DNA from 3 places in the Sediminicurvatus halobius genome. Region 3 is predicted to be linked to each of the others. Evidence: predicted binding sites of a transcription regulator. Region 3 holds the regulator's gene; each other region holds the start of a gene.
The links. The regulator sigma-54, encoded in region 3, starts transcription at its own class of promoters, with help from an activator protein. The targets are predictions, from matches to a motif close to TGGCANGNTNCNTGCTT.
Positions count from the first base shown of each region.

Region 1: a site for sigma-54 is predicted at 3,519-3,535, ahead of LMH63_RS08475 (PEP-CTERM sorting domain-containing protein). Genes of this name have one in related genera too.
Region 2: a site for sigma-54 is predicted at 2,413-2,429, ahead of LMH63_RS09135 (flagellar basal body-associated FliL family protein). Genes of this name have one in related genera too.

Region 1 is NZ_CP086615.1:1,866,294-1,871,606, reverse strand. It holds gene uvrB (excinuclease ABC subunit UvrB) at 1-1,578, opposite strand, end outside; gene LMH63_RS08485 (pyridoxal phosphate-dependent aminotransferase) at 1,912-3,102, shown strand; tRNA gene LMH63_RS08480 (tRNA-Asn) at 3,176-3,250, shown strand; gene LMH63_RS08475 (PEP-CTERM sorting domain-containing protein) at 3,572-4,261, shown strand; gene galU (UTP--glucose-1-phosphate uridylyltransferase GalU) at 4,322-5,197, opposite strand; gene LMH63_RS08465 (ComEA family DNA-binding protein) at 5,286-5,313, opposite strand, start outside.
Region 2 is NZ_CP086615.1:2,002,664-2,007,976, reverse strand. It holds gene fliO (flagellar biosynthetic protein FliO) at 1-301, opposite strand, end outside; gene fliN (flagellar motor switch protein FliN) at 298-840, opposite strand; gene fliM (flagellar motor switch protein FliM) at 840-1,847, opposite strand; gene LMH63_RS09135 (flagellar basal body-associated FliL family protein) at 1,850-2,356, opposite strand; gene LMH63_RS09130 (flagellar hook-length control protein FliK) at 2,834-3,901, opposite strand; gene LMH63_RS09125 (IS110 family RNA-guided transposase) at 4,362-5,313, shown strand, end outside.
Region 3 is NZ_CP086615.1:900,500-905,812, reverse strand. It holds gene lptC (LPS export ABC transporter periplasmic protein LptC) at 1-509, shown strand, start outside; gene lptA (lipopolysaccharide transport periplasmic protein LptA) at 493-1,011, shown strand; gene lptB (LPS export ABC transporter ATP-binding protein) at 1,008-1,748, shown strand; gene LMH63_RS04120 (RNA polymerase factor sigma-54) at 1,896-3,368, shown strand; gene hpf (ribosome hibernation-promoting factor, HPF/YfiA family) at 3,389-3,715, shown strand; gene ptsN (PTS IIA-like nitrogen regulatory protein PtsN) at 3,786-4,256, shown strand; gene LMH63_RS04105 (hypothetical protein) at 4,253-5,071, shown strand; gene rapZ (RNase adapter RapZ) at 5,075-5,313, shown strand, end outside.

The DNA of each region.
Region 1 (5,313 bases), 970 kb from region 3:
GCCTTCCTTGTCCGCGTCCAGGATCGCCACCAGCGACACCTCCGGGATATCCAGGCCCTCCCGGAGCAGGTTGATGCCGACGAGCACATCGAACTCGCCGAGGCGCAGGTCGCGGATAATCTCGGTTCGCTCCACCGTGTCGATGTCCGAGTGCAAGTAGCGCACGCGCACGCCGTTCTCGTGCAGATACTCGGTGAGGTCCTCGGCCATGCGCTTGGTGAGCGTCGTCACCAGCACCCGCTCGCCGACATCGGCCCGCTCGCGGATCTCCGAGAGGACATCATCCACCTGGCTCGAGGCCGGGCGGATATCCACGGCGGGGTCCACCAGGCCCGTGGGCCGGACCACCTGTTCGGCCACGACCGCGGAGTGCGCTTTCTCGTAGGGGCCAGGCGTGGCCGAGACGTGGACCGCCTGGGGTGCCAGGGCTTCGAACTCTTCGAACTTGAGCGGCCGGTTGTCCAGCGCCGAGGGCAGCCGGAAGCCGTACTCCACGAGCGTCTGCTTGCGCGCGCGGTCGCCGCGGTACATGCCCCCGAGCTGCGGGATGGTGACGTGGGACTCGTCCACGAACAGGATGGCGTCCTCGGGGACGTAGTCGAACAGGCAGGGCGGCGGCTCGCCGGGCCCGCGCCCGGAGAGATAGCGCGAGTAGTTTTCGATGCCGTTGCAGTAGCCGAGCTCCTGCATCATCTCCAGATCAAACTGGGTGCGCTGCTCCAGGCGCTGTGCCTCCAGCAGCTTGCCGGCGTTGCGCAGTTCCTCCAGGCGCTCGGCAAGCTCCACCTTGATCTTCTCGATAGCGGCGAGGACGGTCTCCCGCGGCGTGACGTAGTGCGTCTTGGGGTAGATGGTGAGCCGTGGCACCCGGCGCAGGACCTCGCCGGTAAGCGGGTCGAACCAGGACAGGCTCTCGATCTCGTCGTCGAACAGCTCCACCCGCACGGCCTCGTCCTCGGACTCCGCCGGAAAGATGTCGATGACGTCGCCGCGGGCGCGGTAGTTGCCACGGGCGAAGTCGTGATCGTTGCGCGCGTACTGAAGCTGCGCGAGCCGGCGCAGGATCTGGCGCTGATCGACGCGCTCGCCCCGGGAGAGGTGCAGCACCATCTTCAGGTAGGCGCTCGGGTCGCCCAGACCGTAGATGGAGGAGACCGAGGCCACGATGATCGTATCCCGGCGCTCGAGGATGGCCTTGGTGGCGGAGAGGCGCATCTGCTCGATGTGCTCGTTGATCGAGGCGTCCTTCTCGATGTAGGTGTCCGACGAGGGGACGTAGGCCTCCGGCTGGTAGTAGTCGTAGTAGGAAACGAAATACTCCACTGCGTTCTCCGGGAAGAACGCCTTCATCTCGCCATAGAGCTGGGCGGCCAGGGTCTTGTTGGGCGCGAGGATGATCGCCGGCCGCTGCTCGCGCGCGATCAGGCTCGCCATGGTGAAGGTCTTGCCCGACCCGGTGACGCCGAGCAGCGTCTGGTGCCGGTGCCCCGCCTGCAGACTCGCCGCGAGCGTGTCGATGGCCCGGGGCTGGTCTCCGGCGGGGGCAAAGTCACTGTGCAGTTCGAAGGTGCTGGACATGGCGGTTCAGAGGGTCAACCCTTTGCCGTATCATCACGGGCCGGCATACTAATCGGCTCGACAGTATTGTCAGGTCTCAGCGAGGCTGTGCGCCGCTGCGGCAAGGCGCGAGTCGCGCAGTGTAGCCGAGCTACATAAGCGGCGAGCAACGCAGTCCGCAGCGGCGCACAGCCTCGCCCTGCGGGAGCCCCGGAGCGGGCCGGCGGCGGCGTTGCGCTCGCTTGACGTGGAATCACCACGCCGGCGCTCCCGCGCCTTGCCGCCGGCCCGCTCCGGGGCTCTGAGACCTGACAATACTGTCGAGACGATTAGTAACGTCATCGGAGGTCGCACTTGGACATTCAACTGGCGAAGCGCGTTCAGCGGGTAAAGCCGTCGCCGACGCTGGCCGTCACGGCGCGGGCCGCGGAGATGCGCGCGGCGGGACATGACATCATCGGGCTCGGCGCGGGGGAACCCGACTTCGACACGCCGGAGCATATCAGGGCGGCCGCCATCGAGGCGATCCACAACGGCGAGACCCGCTACACCGCGGTGGACGGCACCCCGGCGCTGAAGCAGGCCATCCGCAACAAGCTCAAGCGCGACAACGACCTGGACTACGAGGGCAACCAGATCCTCGTCTCCAACGGCGCCAAGCAGAGCCTGTACAACCTCATGGCCGCGGTGCTGGACGAGGGCGACGAGGTGGTGATCCCGGCGCCGTTCTGGGTGTCCTATCCGGACATGGCGCTGCTCGCCGACGGCGTGCCGGAGATCATCGAGGCCGGCCAGGACCAGCGCTTCCGCATCACCCCGGAGCAGCTCGACGCCGCCATTACCGACCGCACCCGGATCGTGATCCTGAACAGCCCCTCCAACCCGACCGGCAGCGCGTACAGCCGTGCCGAGCTGGAGGCCCTGGGCGAGGTGCTGCGGCGCCACCCGCAGGTGCTGATCGCGAGCGACGACATCTACGAGCACATCCTCTGGGCGGGCGAGCCGTTCTGCAACATCGTCATGGCCTGCCCGGACCTCATGGACCGCACGGTGGTGGTCAATGGCGTCTCCAAGGCCTACGCCATGACCGGCTGGCGCATCGGCTATGCCGCAGGTCCCGCACGGGTGATCGGCGCGATGAAGAAGATCCAGTCCCAGAGCACGTCCGGGGCGAGCTCGGTCTCCCAGGCGGCGGCCGTCGCTGCGCTGGACGGCGACCAAGGGGTGGTCGGTCCAATGGTCGAGGCCTTCAAGGAGCGTCATGACTACGTCGTCGGCCGGCTCAACGGCATGCGCGGCGTCGAGTGCATCACCTGCGAGGGCACGTTCTACTGCTATCCGAACGTCAAGGGCGCCATCGATGCCCTGGACGGGGTCAGCAACGACACCGAGCTCGCGGAGCACCTCATCGAGCAGGCCAACGTGGCACTGGTGCCGGGCACAGCCTTCGGCCTGGCGGGTTACGTCCGAATCTCCTATGCCACCAGCATGGAAAACCTGCAGAAGGCAATGGATCGCCTAGAGGGCGTGTTCGGGCGCAAGTGAAGCGTGACCGCCACCGGCGCCCGCGGGGCGCCGGTTGACGGCAGCGGCAGAGCCGATAGACTACGCAGCCTATTCCCCGGTAGCTCAGCGGTAGAGCAAGTGGCTGTTAACCACTGGGTCGGCGGTTCGAATCCGTCCCGGGGAGCCAATTCGCATGCGGAGAAGGCGCTTCCAGTGGAAGCGCCTTTTTCATGCGCGTCATATTGCCGTACCGCCGCCGTGCAGTCCGGACTCCGAACCAAGGGGCCGCCCCAGCGCGCATCAATACCCACCCAACTTACCGGCATGCCTCGCCGCAAGCATAAATGCGACTTCCACCCTCCTGTGCGCAGTCTGTGTTCAAATACTTTACAAATTCTCACTCTTGTCATGCGCACCCAATCGCATCGCGCTGATTTTTCCCGCGATTAGTTGATTGGCCTGCAGTTTGCATACGAAGTCATTGCGAAGCACAACAAGGGGGAGAAATATGCGACTTCGATATACTGGATGCCTTGCCATTCTTGCAGGCAGTCTGCTTGCGGTTAACGCCGCCAGCGCGGCGACCACCTATGACGGGATCACCTTCCCATCAGGTGATGTTTCCTTTGCGGATGAATACCTTGACGTTATCGTTGGTGATCCTGCTCCGACGGCCGGTAACTTTGATCCAGCGGCGAGCTTGGGCCCTCCGAACGACGGAGAGGCGGCCTACTCGCTGGGTCAGGGTGGCTTCATCACTTACCGGTTCACGGACAACTCCCTCACCGGGAGTGACAGCGACCAGGCGGATCTTCATATCTTCGAGGTGGGGCCTCTGGTAGAGGATACGTTCGTGTGGATCAGTGACGACAACGAGAACTTTCTGAGCGTAGGCTCGGTGACCGGGAGTACGTCCAGCATCGATATTGACCCGTTCCTGGCGGATGCGGGAATCGATCCTTTCACGCAGTTCTCCTATGTCCGGCTTCAGGACGATCCCAACGAAAATACCAGCAATGTGACCTACGCCGGAGCAGACATTGACGCCGTTGGCGCGATATCCTCCGCCGCGCCAGTGCCCGACAATGGCACCGTACCCCTGCCCGGCACCGCGCCGCTGCTTGCCATGGGCATGCTCGGTCTCATCGCCGCGCGTGCCCGCTGCTCGTCACCTCGCCGGGGCGCTTCTCTATCCTGAGACGTCAGACGCAGCCGGGCCGCAACTCGCAGCGGCCCGGCTCGTCACCCCATGGCAGGATCACTCGCGCGCCGCTAGGTACTCGCGGAAGGCCGCCCCCAGCTCGGGGTGCTTGAGGCCATACTCCACCGTCGCCTGCAGGTAGCCGAGCTTGTCGCCGCAATCGTAGCGGGTGCCGCGGAACTCGTAGGCGAAGACGTCCTCGTCCTTCATCAGGGCGGCAATGGCGTCGGTAAGCTGGATCTCGCCGCCAGCACCGGGCCGGGTCTGGCGCAGCTTGTTGAAGATGGCGGGGTTGAGGATGTAGCGGCCGACCACGCCCAGGGTCGATGGCGCCTTCTCCGGCGCTGGCTTCTCGACGATGCCGTGCATGCGCCCGAGGCGCTCGTCCACGGGATCGATGCTGACCACCCCGTAGCGGTCGGTGTGGTCCTTGGGCACACGCTGGACGCCGATCATGCTGGCGACGTGGTTGTCGTACTGCTCCACCATCTGCGCCAGGCAGCCGTGGCCCTCCGGATCGTCGATCAGGTCGTCGGCGAGAATCACGGCGAAGGGCTCATCCCCCACCACCGGCTCGGCACAGAGCACGGCATGACCGAGCCCCAGGGCCTCGGACTGGCGGATGTACACGCAGGCGACGCTGCTCGGCACGATGTTGCGCACCGCCTTCAGGCGATCCAGCTTGCCCTTGCTCTCGAGCTCGGTCTCGAGCTCGTAGGCCTTGTCGAAGTGGTCCGGGATGCTGCGCTTGTTGCGCCCGTTGACGAACACCAGGGTCTCGATCCCGGCGCGCACGGCCTCCTCGGCGGCATACTGGATCAGTGGCTTGTCCACCACCGGCAGCATTTCCTTGGGGTTGGCCTTGGTGGCGGGCAGAAAGCGGGTGCCGAGCCCGGCAACCGGGAACACGGCCTTGCGGATGCGTTTCGCCATTGTCCGTTGCACTCCAGCGGGTTAATCAACGCCCCGGAGCGTAACCGATGGCGGGGGCCCTGTCAGGCGCCCCGCCAGCGGCGTGTCGTCACTCGACGGTGACGGCGTCGCGAAGA
Region 2 (5,313 bases), 1.1 Mb from region 3:
TCTGCACCCGCCCGGGGGCGACGCCGAGCAGCAGCTGCCGTCCGCCCACCTGCACCAGCACCACCCGCTCGCGGTTGCCCACCGAGAGCCCGCCGAGCAGCCGGAGCTGCCCCGTCACGCCGCCGGCGACGCCGGCGCCGGTGCGCCGCAGCAGCCAGCCGAGCCCGAGGATGGCGAGCACCACCACTGCCAGGCCGAGGGTGAGGCGCACCAGCGAGGACAGGTCCACGCCGGAGCCCCCGTCCTGGGCCGCGGCCAGCGCCGGGGCGAGCAGCAGCAGGATGGTCGCCGACGCCCTCATCGCAGCTTCTTCACCCGCTCGCTCGGGCTCACCACGTCGGTGAGACGGATGCCGAAGCGCTCGTTGACCACCACCACCTCGCCGTGGGCCACCAGCGTGCCGTTCACCAGCACGTCCATGGGCTCGCCGGCCAGCCGGTCCAGCTCCACCACGGAGCCCTGGTTGAGCTGCAGCAGGTTGCGGATGTTGATGCGGGTGCGGCCGATCTCCATGGACAGCGTCACCGGGATGTCGAGGATGACATCCAGGTTGACGTCCTCGTCCGCCGGCGCGCGGCCCTCGGGCTCGAGATCGTCCAGATCCGCCGGCTCGGCGTCGGCTCCGCGGCGATCCCTGCCATTGCCCCTCGCGCCGTCCCGGTCGCCGCCGTTGCCCTGCGCGCCGCGCTCGGCGGCGCCGCTGGCGGGGCGCTCGCGCCCGGCACCGGCCTTGCCGGACTCTGCCTCGGCGCCGTCGTCCTCGCTCTGCTGCTCGGCGAGGGCCGCCTCCCAGTCGTCACCCAGGGCGTCCTGGTCGTCGTTGCGCTCGTCTTCGCTCATCAGTCCTTCCTCAGCTTGGCCAGGCTCTCGCGCTCCGGGGCGCGGATCTGCTCGACGATCTTGATGGCCACGTTGCCGTTGGCCTGCCCGAGGCGCCCGCGCATCACCGGCACGCCTTCGGCCTGCAGGCTCACCAGCTCGGGCATCTCGATGGGGATGACGTCGCCGGGCTTGAGGCGGGTGAGCTCCCGCAGCCCGATGCGCACGTGGGTCAGCATGCTCGAGAGCTCCACCTCCGCGGTCTTCATCTCGTCGCGCAGGGAGCGGCTCCAGCGCTCGTCCACCTCGTTGCGGTCGCTCTGCACGCCGGCGTCGAGGATGTCGCGAATGGGCTCGATCATCGTGTAGGGGATGGTGACGTGGAACTCGCCGCCGCCGCCGTCCAGCTCGACGTGGAACTTGGAGACCGCCACCACCTCGCTCGGCGAGACGATGTTCGCGAACTGCGGGTTGACCTCCATGTTCTGGTACTCGAACTCCACCGGCAGCACGGGATTCCAGGCGTCCTGCAGGTGCTCGAAGGCCTGGTCCACCACCATGCGGATCACCCGGCTCTCGGTGGCAGTGAACTCGCGGCCCTCGATCTTGGTGAAGTAGCGCCCGTCGCCGCCGAAGAAGTTGTCGACGACGATGAACACGAGCTTCGGGTCCAGCACGCAGAGCGCGGTGCCGCGCAGGGGCTGGATCTTGACCATGTTCAGGCTGGTGGGCACGAACAGCGTGTGCACGTACTCCGAGAACTTCATCATCTCCACGCCGGCCACCGACACCTCCGGCGCCTTGCGCAGCATGTTGAACAGCCCGATGCGGAACAGACGTGCGAAACGCTCGTTGATCATCTCGAGCGTGGGCATGCGCCCGCGCACGATGCGGTCCTGGCTCTGGAAATCGAAGCTCTGGACACCCTCTTTCGGGGTGTCGTCATCGCCCTCGCCGACCTCGCCGCCGTCGATGCCGTGCAGCAGCGCGTCGATCTCGTCCTGGCTGAGGATGTCCTGCTGGGCCATGGCTACTGCATCACGAATTCGGTGAAGTAAAGGTCCTCGAGGCGCTCGTCCGCGCCGGCCTCGGCCAGCACCTCGTTCACCTCGGCCAGCGCCGCCTCGCGCAGGCGCTGGCGGCCGTCCGGACCCTGCAGCTCGTCGGCTTCCTGGCCGGACATGAGCATGAGCAGGTCGTTGCGGATCTTCGGCAGGTGCTGCCGGGCGACGTCGATGGCCGGCTGCTCGCGGGCCATCAGCTGAATGCCCACCTGCAGGTAGCGGCTGCGGCCATCGTCCTCGAAGTGCGTGATCAGCGCCGGCTCCACCGGCAGGTAGATCGGCGGCTTCGGCGGCTCGGGCTCGGGCTCGCCGTCCGCCATCTCCGCGGCCTCCTCGCCGCCGCCCCCGAGCAGCCCGGCAAAGTACAGCGTCGCCAGCGTGCCGCCGGTGATGGCGAGCAGCAGCGCGGCGATGAGGATCACCAGCACCAGGGTGGAGAGGCCACGCTGACGGCGAGGCGAAGGATTCGGCATCGGCTGGGCTCCTGTTCTTGCGGGGATCGCTATCCCCTGCATCGACAGGAATCCCTATGCGATTAGCGTGCCAGTCCGGAGGCGGGGATTGACCACCAGGGCGCGAAGAAGGAGGTAGGTCATGCACGGCGAAGCCGTGTGCGACGTTCCCTACCGGGACGGCGGAAGGTCAACACAACGACACAACGGACACCACGAAACACAACGAAGACAATGGCCAGTAGGTCGGCAAGCGCGCCGCGCTCGCCGACAGCCGCGCGAAGCGCGGACACTACCGCTGGGCGCGTACGCCTGCCGGCGTGTCGGGTACCGCCTTCGGCGGTTCCCGACCGAAGTCATCTGAGGCGAGGATTAACCGCCAAGCCGCGAAGGGCGCGAAACGAGGGAGGAGGTAGGTCGTGCATGGCGAAGCCGTGTGCGACGCCCCCGGTCCCGACCGGGAGCGCCTCGGCGCATCGTGGCGCGGTGCCCAAGCGATCAGACGTAATGATCCACCAGCCCCCGTCCGCTGGCGTGGCCGGCGATGTCCTGCACGCCGAGCTCGCCGCCCTCGCCCTCGGCGGCCTGGCCGCGGAAGGTGCCGCCCGCCTGGGAACCGTCGCTGTCCGTGCCCGCACGGCCGTCGGTCCCCCGCTCCTGCGACGAAACATTGACGTCCACGTTCTCGAACCCGCCCTCGGCGAGCATCGTGCGCAGGCGCGGCATGTCCGCGGCCAGCGCCTCGCGGGTGGCGGCGTGATGGGCATTGAAGTGCACGCTGGCGCGCTCCTCGCCGAGCTGCAGGCTCACCTCCAGCGGCCCGAGCCCGGGCGGGTTGAGCTGGATGCGGGCCTGCTGGACCTCGTTGCGGGCCATCCAGAGCACGCTCTCCCCCACCGCCTGGCTGAAGCCCGGCTGGTTCACCGGCGTGCGCACGGGCTGCAGCGTCGGCATGTCGGCGCGGCTCGTGGAGCTCTGGGCGTCCCGGGCGGCGGTGGCGGCCTCCACCAGCTGGCGGAAGGCGCGGCTGTCGGCGGCAGGCTCGGACTCGCCGCCGCGCGGGGCCTCGGCCAGCGCCCCGCGCAGGCCCTCCTCGCCCCCGCCCTGACGGAGCCGGGCGAGCACGCCCTCCAGCTGCCGCCCGAGGGGCTGATCGCCCCCGACGCTGCGGCCATCGCCCTCCCGGGCGAGCGCCAGCAGACCCAGCAGGCCGGCGATGTCGGTCTGCCCATCTTCCCCGGCGGCGCGGGCGGCGTCGGGCAGGTCCTCGCCCTCGGCCAGCAGCCCGGCGAGGGCCTCGGGATCCAGGACCTCCGCATCGAGCGCCGCCCGTTCCTGCCCCAGCCCCTCCGCCAGCCCCTGCATCAGCGCCTGCGTCGGAAACCCGTCGGGCGCATCCCCCGCCAGCCAGGCCCGCAGCTGCTCCACGGAGACCTTCTCCCCGGTGAGCTTCTCCACGCCTTCCGCCAGCTCCGCCAGAAACCCGTCACCCCCTGCATTGCCCTCCGGCGCGGCCCGCCCCGCGGGCTGCTGAGCCAGGGTCTGAACGATGTTGCTCGACATCATGGTTCGTCCTCGCTGTCATTCATGCCGGGCGCGCTGCCCGGATGGGATCAGGAAGCCAACCGCCAAGGCGCCAAGGGCGCAAAGGGACGGTTGGCCCGCAAAGAGCGCCTTCGCCGCGCGAATCCCATCCCTCCCGGTAGGTCGTGCACGCCGCAGGGGTGCGCGACATCCGGGCCTGCTCCGCGGACGTCGCACGCCGCTCCGCGGCGCACGACCTTGTATGCTGCGCTTGAAGCTTTTCGGGCTTCACGAACCGGTTACCGGGGAAGCCGCGCCGACCTGGAGGCAGTCGCCGACTGACCTCGTCCGTAGAGCGGCTCCCCGCCTCATTGCCCACTTCGAGGAGTATCCGGAAGCCAGCCGTGCTGGACTTCGCATCACAAGGTCGAAGCGGCAACAACTGCGAGGTCGGGGAGCCTGGTAGCCAGTCTCTCTCAGTCACGTTCAGGAGGCCAAGAGGATGTGCAACGTCGGGGTCGATATCGCCGCTGCAAGCTTCGAGCTGGTCACGCGCAAGGCCGGGCGCCACAGCCCCTCGAAGCGCTTCGAGCAGACCCCGCAGGGCCATCGCCACGCCATCGCCCACCTCCAGCGCCTCGCCCCCGAGCGCATCGTGCTCGAGGCCACCGGCGTGTACTTCCTCGATCTCGCCCTCGCGCTGCACCAGGCGGGGCTGCCCGTGTGCGTGATCAACCCGCGCGCGTTCAAGCACTTCGCCGAGCTCAAGCTCACCGGCTCGAAGACCGATCCCATCGACGCCGCGCTGCTCGCCGACTACGCCGAGTGCATGCACCCGCCCCTGTGGCAGCCCCCGCGCGAGAGCGCCCTTGCCCTGCGCGAGCTCGGCCGCCAGGTCAACCGCCTCGTCGGCGAGCGCACCCAGGCGAAGAACCGCCTCCACGCCCTCGGCGCCAAGCAGGCCACGCCGGCGCTGGTCATCGACGACGAGCGCGAGGGCATCGCCGCGCTCGATCGGCGCATCGAGCGCCTGCGCGCCGCAGCGCTGGAGCTGATTAGCGCCGATGCCACCCTCCAGGCGCAGTTCCGCGCCCTCACCGCCGCCGTCGGCGTCGGCGAGGTCAGCGCCATCACGCTCATCGCCGAGCTCTGCACGCTGCCCGAGCAGCTCAAGGCCAAGCAGGTCGCCCGCCACGCCGGGCTCGACGTGCGCCTCAACCAATCCGGTACCAGCGTCGCCAGACCCGGACGGCTCAGCAAGGCCGGCAATGCCTACCTGCGCGCGGCGCTGTTCATGCCGGCCATGGTCGCCATCCAAAATGATCCCTACGCCAAGGCCTTCTACGAGGCGCTCATCGCCCGCGGCAAAAAGCGCATCCAGGCCATCTGCGCGGTCATGCGCAAGTACCTCACCGGCATCTGGGCCTGCTTCAAAACACAGCAGCCCTTCGATA
Region 3 (5,313 bases):
CCTGGTGGGGCCTCGCCGAGCGGGAGCCCGCCACCCTGCCCGACGAGGCGGCGGTGGAGGAGCCACGCGCCGCCTACTACGCACGGGACTTCGAGCTGCTGGTCACCAACGCGGCGGGCGCCCCGGACTACCGGATCCGTGCGCCGCAGGGCGCCTATTTCGATGAGGCGGACCGCTGGCGGTTCACCGAGCCACGCTGGCAGGTCTATGGTGACGAGGGCGTTGCCTGGCACGGCCGCGCCGAGCAGGGGCAGAGCTGGCAGGACGGCACCCGGGCAAGCCTGACCGGTGACGTGCGGCTGCGCCGGCCAGGCGCCGACGGCGGCAGCGTCCTGCGCACCGAGCATCTCGACCTGGAGCCGGCGCGGCGCTACGCGGAGACCGACCGCCCCGTCACCATCACCGGGCCCAACTACCGCGTGCAGGGGGTCGGCGCCCGCGCCTGGCTGGAGGAGGAACGCATGCAGCTGCTCTCGCAGGTGGAAGGACGCCATGACCCGGCTCCGTGAGCTAGGCGGGCTGGGCACGCTGGCACTCGCCCTGCTGCTGCTCCCCGCGACGCCGGCCACGGCCCAGGAGCAGGGTCCGGTGCGCCTAAGCGCCGACCGCGCCGAGGTGGACAACCGCAGCGGCACGAGCGTCTACCGCGGCGATGTCGTGCTCACCCGCGGCCCGGCCCGCATCACCGGCGAGGTCATGTGGGTCTACACCAACGAGCAGCGCGAGCTCGAGCGCGTCGAGGTCGAGGGCGAGCCGGCCACCTACCGCCAGCAGCCCGAGGGCGACGGCCAGCTGGTGGAGGCCGAGGCGCCGCGCATGGAGTACTACGCCAGCGGCCCCGAGCGCGTGCTTCTGCTGCAGGGCGGGCGCCTCTGGCAGGGCGAGAACCAGGTGCGCGGCGAGACCATCACCTACTTCGTCGCCGACGAGCGGGTGGAGGCGGAGCGCGGCGCCGATGGCGACGACCGCATCGAGGTGACGGTCTTCCCCGAGCGCGAGGAGGGCGGGTGAGCGCCACCGCGCCGAGCCGCCTGGAGGCCCGCGGCCTCAGCAAGCGCTTCCGCGGCCGGCGCGTGGTAGATGACGTCAGCCTCGATCTCGAGAGCGGCGAGATCGTCGGCCTGCTCGGCCCCAACGGCGCCGGCAAGACCACCAGCTTCTACATGATCGTGGGCCTGATCCCGCTGGACGCCGGCAGCATCCGCCTGGACGACCGCGACCTCACCACCGCCCCGATGCACCAGCGCGCCCGCCTCGGCATCGGCTATCTGCCCCAGGAGGCCTCGGTCTTCCGCAAGCTCTCGGTGGCGGACAACCTGCTCGCCATCCTGGAGACGCGCCCGGGGCTCGATGCCCGCGCGCGGCACCAGCGCATGGAGGCGCTGCTGGAGGAATTCCACGTCGCCCATCTGCGCGACCAGCAGGGCATCAGCCTCTCCGGGGGCGAGCGCCGGCGGGTGGAGATCGCCCGTGCCCTGGCCGCGGAGCCGCGGTTCATCCTGCTCGACGAGCCCTTTGCCGGCGTCGACCCGATCTCGGTGGGGGACATCAAGGCCATCGTGCGCCACCTCGCCGCCCGCGGCATCGGCGTGCTCATCACCGACCACAACGTGCGCGAGACGCTGGGGCTGGTGGATCGCGCCTGCATCCTCGCCGACGGCCGGGTCATCGTTGAAGGCGATGCCGACACGATCCTGACCGACCGCCAGGTGCGAGACGTCTACCTCGGCGAGGATTTCCGGCTGTGAGCGCCCGACCGGCGTTAGCAGGTTTCATGCCGACGGCGTTACCCTGCCGTTTCCGGACAGGGGGAATTGCACTACGATGAAGCACAGCAAAAGGGTGCCGGGGGGGCGCCCGACGCACTCCACTTCCCCGGGTGGCCACTGACGACGATGAAGCAGTCGCTACAGCTCCGACTCGGGCAACAGCTCACCATGACCCCGCAGCTGCAGCAGGCCATCCGGCTGCTGCAGCTGCCGACCCTCGAACTGCGCATGGAGATCCAGCAGGCGCTGGAGTCCAACCTGATGCTCGAGGCCGCGGAGGAAGCGGAGCTCGAGGCGGCCGCGGAGCGCGACGAGGACGGGGCCGAGGCGTCGGAGGCCGCACCGGACCGCACGGAACAGGATCTCGGCGGCGAGGAGCCGGATGCCGCGCGCCTCACCGAGGACCTCCCGGTGGACTCCAGCTGGGAGGACGTCTACGACGGCAGCACCACCTACAGCCACTCCGGTTCCGACGACGAGCGCGACCTCTTCGAGAACCAGTCCGGCGGCGAGGAATCCCTGCGCGACTACCTCATCTGGCAGCTGCAGATGGCTCCGATCTCGCCCCGGGACATGGCCATCGCCGAGGCCATCGTCGACGCCGTGCGCGACGACGGCTACCTCGGCGAGCCGCTGGAGGAGATCGGCGCCGGCCTGCCGCCGGAGCTGGAGGTGGAGCCGGACGACCTGCAGGCGGTGCTGGCCCGGGTGCAGCGGCTGGACCCGGTGGGTGTGGCGGCCCGGGACGTGCGCGAGGCGCTGCTGGTGCAGCTGGACCAGCTGGACCCGGCCACGCCCCATCTGGCGGCGGCCCGCGAGCTCGTGGACCAGCACCTGGAGCTGCTGGTCAGCCGCCAGTTCGCCCAGCTCAAGCGCCGCATGCGGCTCGACCTCGAGACCCTGCAGGCGGCCCTGGCGCTGGTGCAGACCCTGGACCCCCGCCCCGGCGCGCGCTTCAGCACCGAGCGCACCGAGTACGTGGTGCCGGACGTGTTCGTGCGCCGCGTCAACGGCGACTGGCAGGTGGAGGTGAACCCGGACGCCTGCCCGCGGCTGCGGGTGAACAGCTACTACGCCAGCCTGGTGCGCCGGGCCGACAACAGCCGCGACAACAGCCTCATGCGCCAGCACCTGCAGGAGGCGCGATGGCTGATCAAGAGCCTGCGATCGCGCAACGACACCCTGCTCAAGGTGGCGGAGTGCATCGTCGAGCGCCAGCGGGGCTTCCTCGAGCAGGGCGAGGAGGCGATGCAGCCGCTGGTGCTGCGCGAGGTGGCCGAAACCATCGAGATGCACGAGTCCACGGTCTCGCGCATCACCAACCAGAAGTACATGCACACCCCGCGCGGGACCTTCGAGTTCAAGTACTTCTTCTCCAGTCACGTGCAGACCGTGGACGGCGGCGAATGCTCCGCCACGGCGATTCGCGCGCGCATCCGGCGCCTGGTCGCCGACGAGGATCCGGCGAGCCCGCTGAGCGACTCGCGGCTCGCCGAGATCCTGCGCGAAGAGGGCATCAACGTGGCACGCAGGACGGTGGCCAAGTACCGAGAGGCCATGGCCATCGCCTCGTCCACCGAACGCAAGCGGCTGGCCTGAGCGCCAGGAAGGAGGGCCTTATGCAGATCGACGTCACCGGCCACCACGTGGAGATCACCGATGCGCTGCGCGACTATGTCCACGAGAAGTTCCAGCGCCTCGAGCGGCACTTCGACAACGTGGTGGACGTGCACGTGATCCTCACCGTGGAGAAGGTGGCCAAGAAGGCCGAGGCCACACTGGCGCTTAGCGGTGCCAAGCTGTTCGCCGACGCCCTCCAGGAGGACATGTACGCCGCCATCGACGCCCTGGTCGACAAGCTCGATCGCCAGGTGGTCAAGCACAAGGAGAAGCGCACCGACCACCATCGCAGCGAGGGCGCGGTGGGCCAGACACTGGAGCCGTGAGCGCGGGGCGGCCGCCGGGCACCCAAGCGCCCGGCGGCCGCCCCGCCATCATCCGCGACACGGGGTCGACATGAACATCGCCAACCTGCTGGCACCCGAGCGCACCCGCTGCGGGGCCACTGCCACCAGCAAGAAGCGCTGCCTGGAGCTGCTGAGCGAGCTGCTCACGGGCGACGACGCCGATCCGTCGACGCGCGCGGTCTTCGAGAGCCTGATCAGCCGCGAGCGCCTCGGCAGCACGGGGCTCGGCAAGGGCGTGGCGCTGCCCCATGCCCGCGCCCCGGGCATCGATCAGGCCACCGCCGCCCTGCTGCGGCTGGACAAGCCGGTGGACTTCGACGCCATCGACCGCCAGCCGGTGGATCTGCTGTTCGCCCTGCTGGTGCCCGAGCACTCCACCGACGAACACCTGCGCATCCTTGCCCGCCTTGCCGAGATGTTCAGCGACCCGGATCTCTGCGAGCGGTTGCGCACCTGCGGCTCGGAGACCGAGCTCTACGAGACGGTGCTTGCCTGGCAGGACAGCCGCAGCGGCTCATGATCGTGCACCTCGGCATTCCGGCGCTCGCCAGGGCGCTGGCGGGCAGGCACGCGGCCGGCGACGCCACCGCCGGGCTGCCCGTGGCCGTGGGCCGGTGGTTCGGCGACGGTGGCGACTGCCCCGTCCGGCGCCTGCCGGAGGCACCGGACCACCTCCGCCTGCCGCCACTCGCCGGCGGCGCCGCGCCGATCATCCACTCCCCGCTCGGCGATCAGGATCTCTCCCGCCGGCTGGATCGCTGGCTCGCGCGGCATGCCATCGTCACCCTGCCCGGCACCCTGGTGCAGATCGACGGCACCGGCGTGCTGATCCGGGGGGAGGCCGGCAGCGGCAAAAGCGAGACCGCGCTTGCCCTGCTGCAGGGCGGCCAGCGGCTGGTCGCCGACGACGCCGTGACCCTGCAGCCCCGGCCACAGGGCCGGCTGAAAGGCTGCTGCCCGCCCCTGCTCCGGGGCCGGCTCTGCGTGCGGGGCCTCGGACTGCTGGACGCCGAGGCCCAGTTCGGCCCGGCCGCCCGACTTCCCCACAGCGACATCGGGCTCGTGATCGACCTCACCGCCGCGGCCGCCGCCGGCGGGCTGGAGGGGGACTGGGCCCGCACGGGGCTGCTCGGGCGTAGCCTGCCGCGCCTGCGACTGGCACCGGGTCGCCCCCTCGCGAGCCTGGTGACCGCGGCCGTGCATGAGCTGCAGGCCCGCAACCGGCGCGGGAACACCGCCGAGGCCTTCGCTGCCGAACAGTTCACAGCGATCAGGCGGCGGTGCGTGCAGGCACCGCATCCGCTGGTCGCCGCCAGCGACAGGGTGACGGGCTGATCCATGCAGGAGCGGAGACTGGTCATCATCAGCGGGCTCTCGGGGTCCGGCAAGAGCGTCGCCCTCGCCACGCTGGAGGATGCGGGGTTCTACTGCATCGACAACCTTCCGGTGGCGCTGCTCGAGGCCTTCGGCGCACACATCACCGCCGACGGGCAGTCCGGGCGCTACGCCGTGGGTATCGACGCGCGCAACCGCCCGGAGGACCTGGCCCGCTTTCCCGAGATCCTCGCGACCCTGGA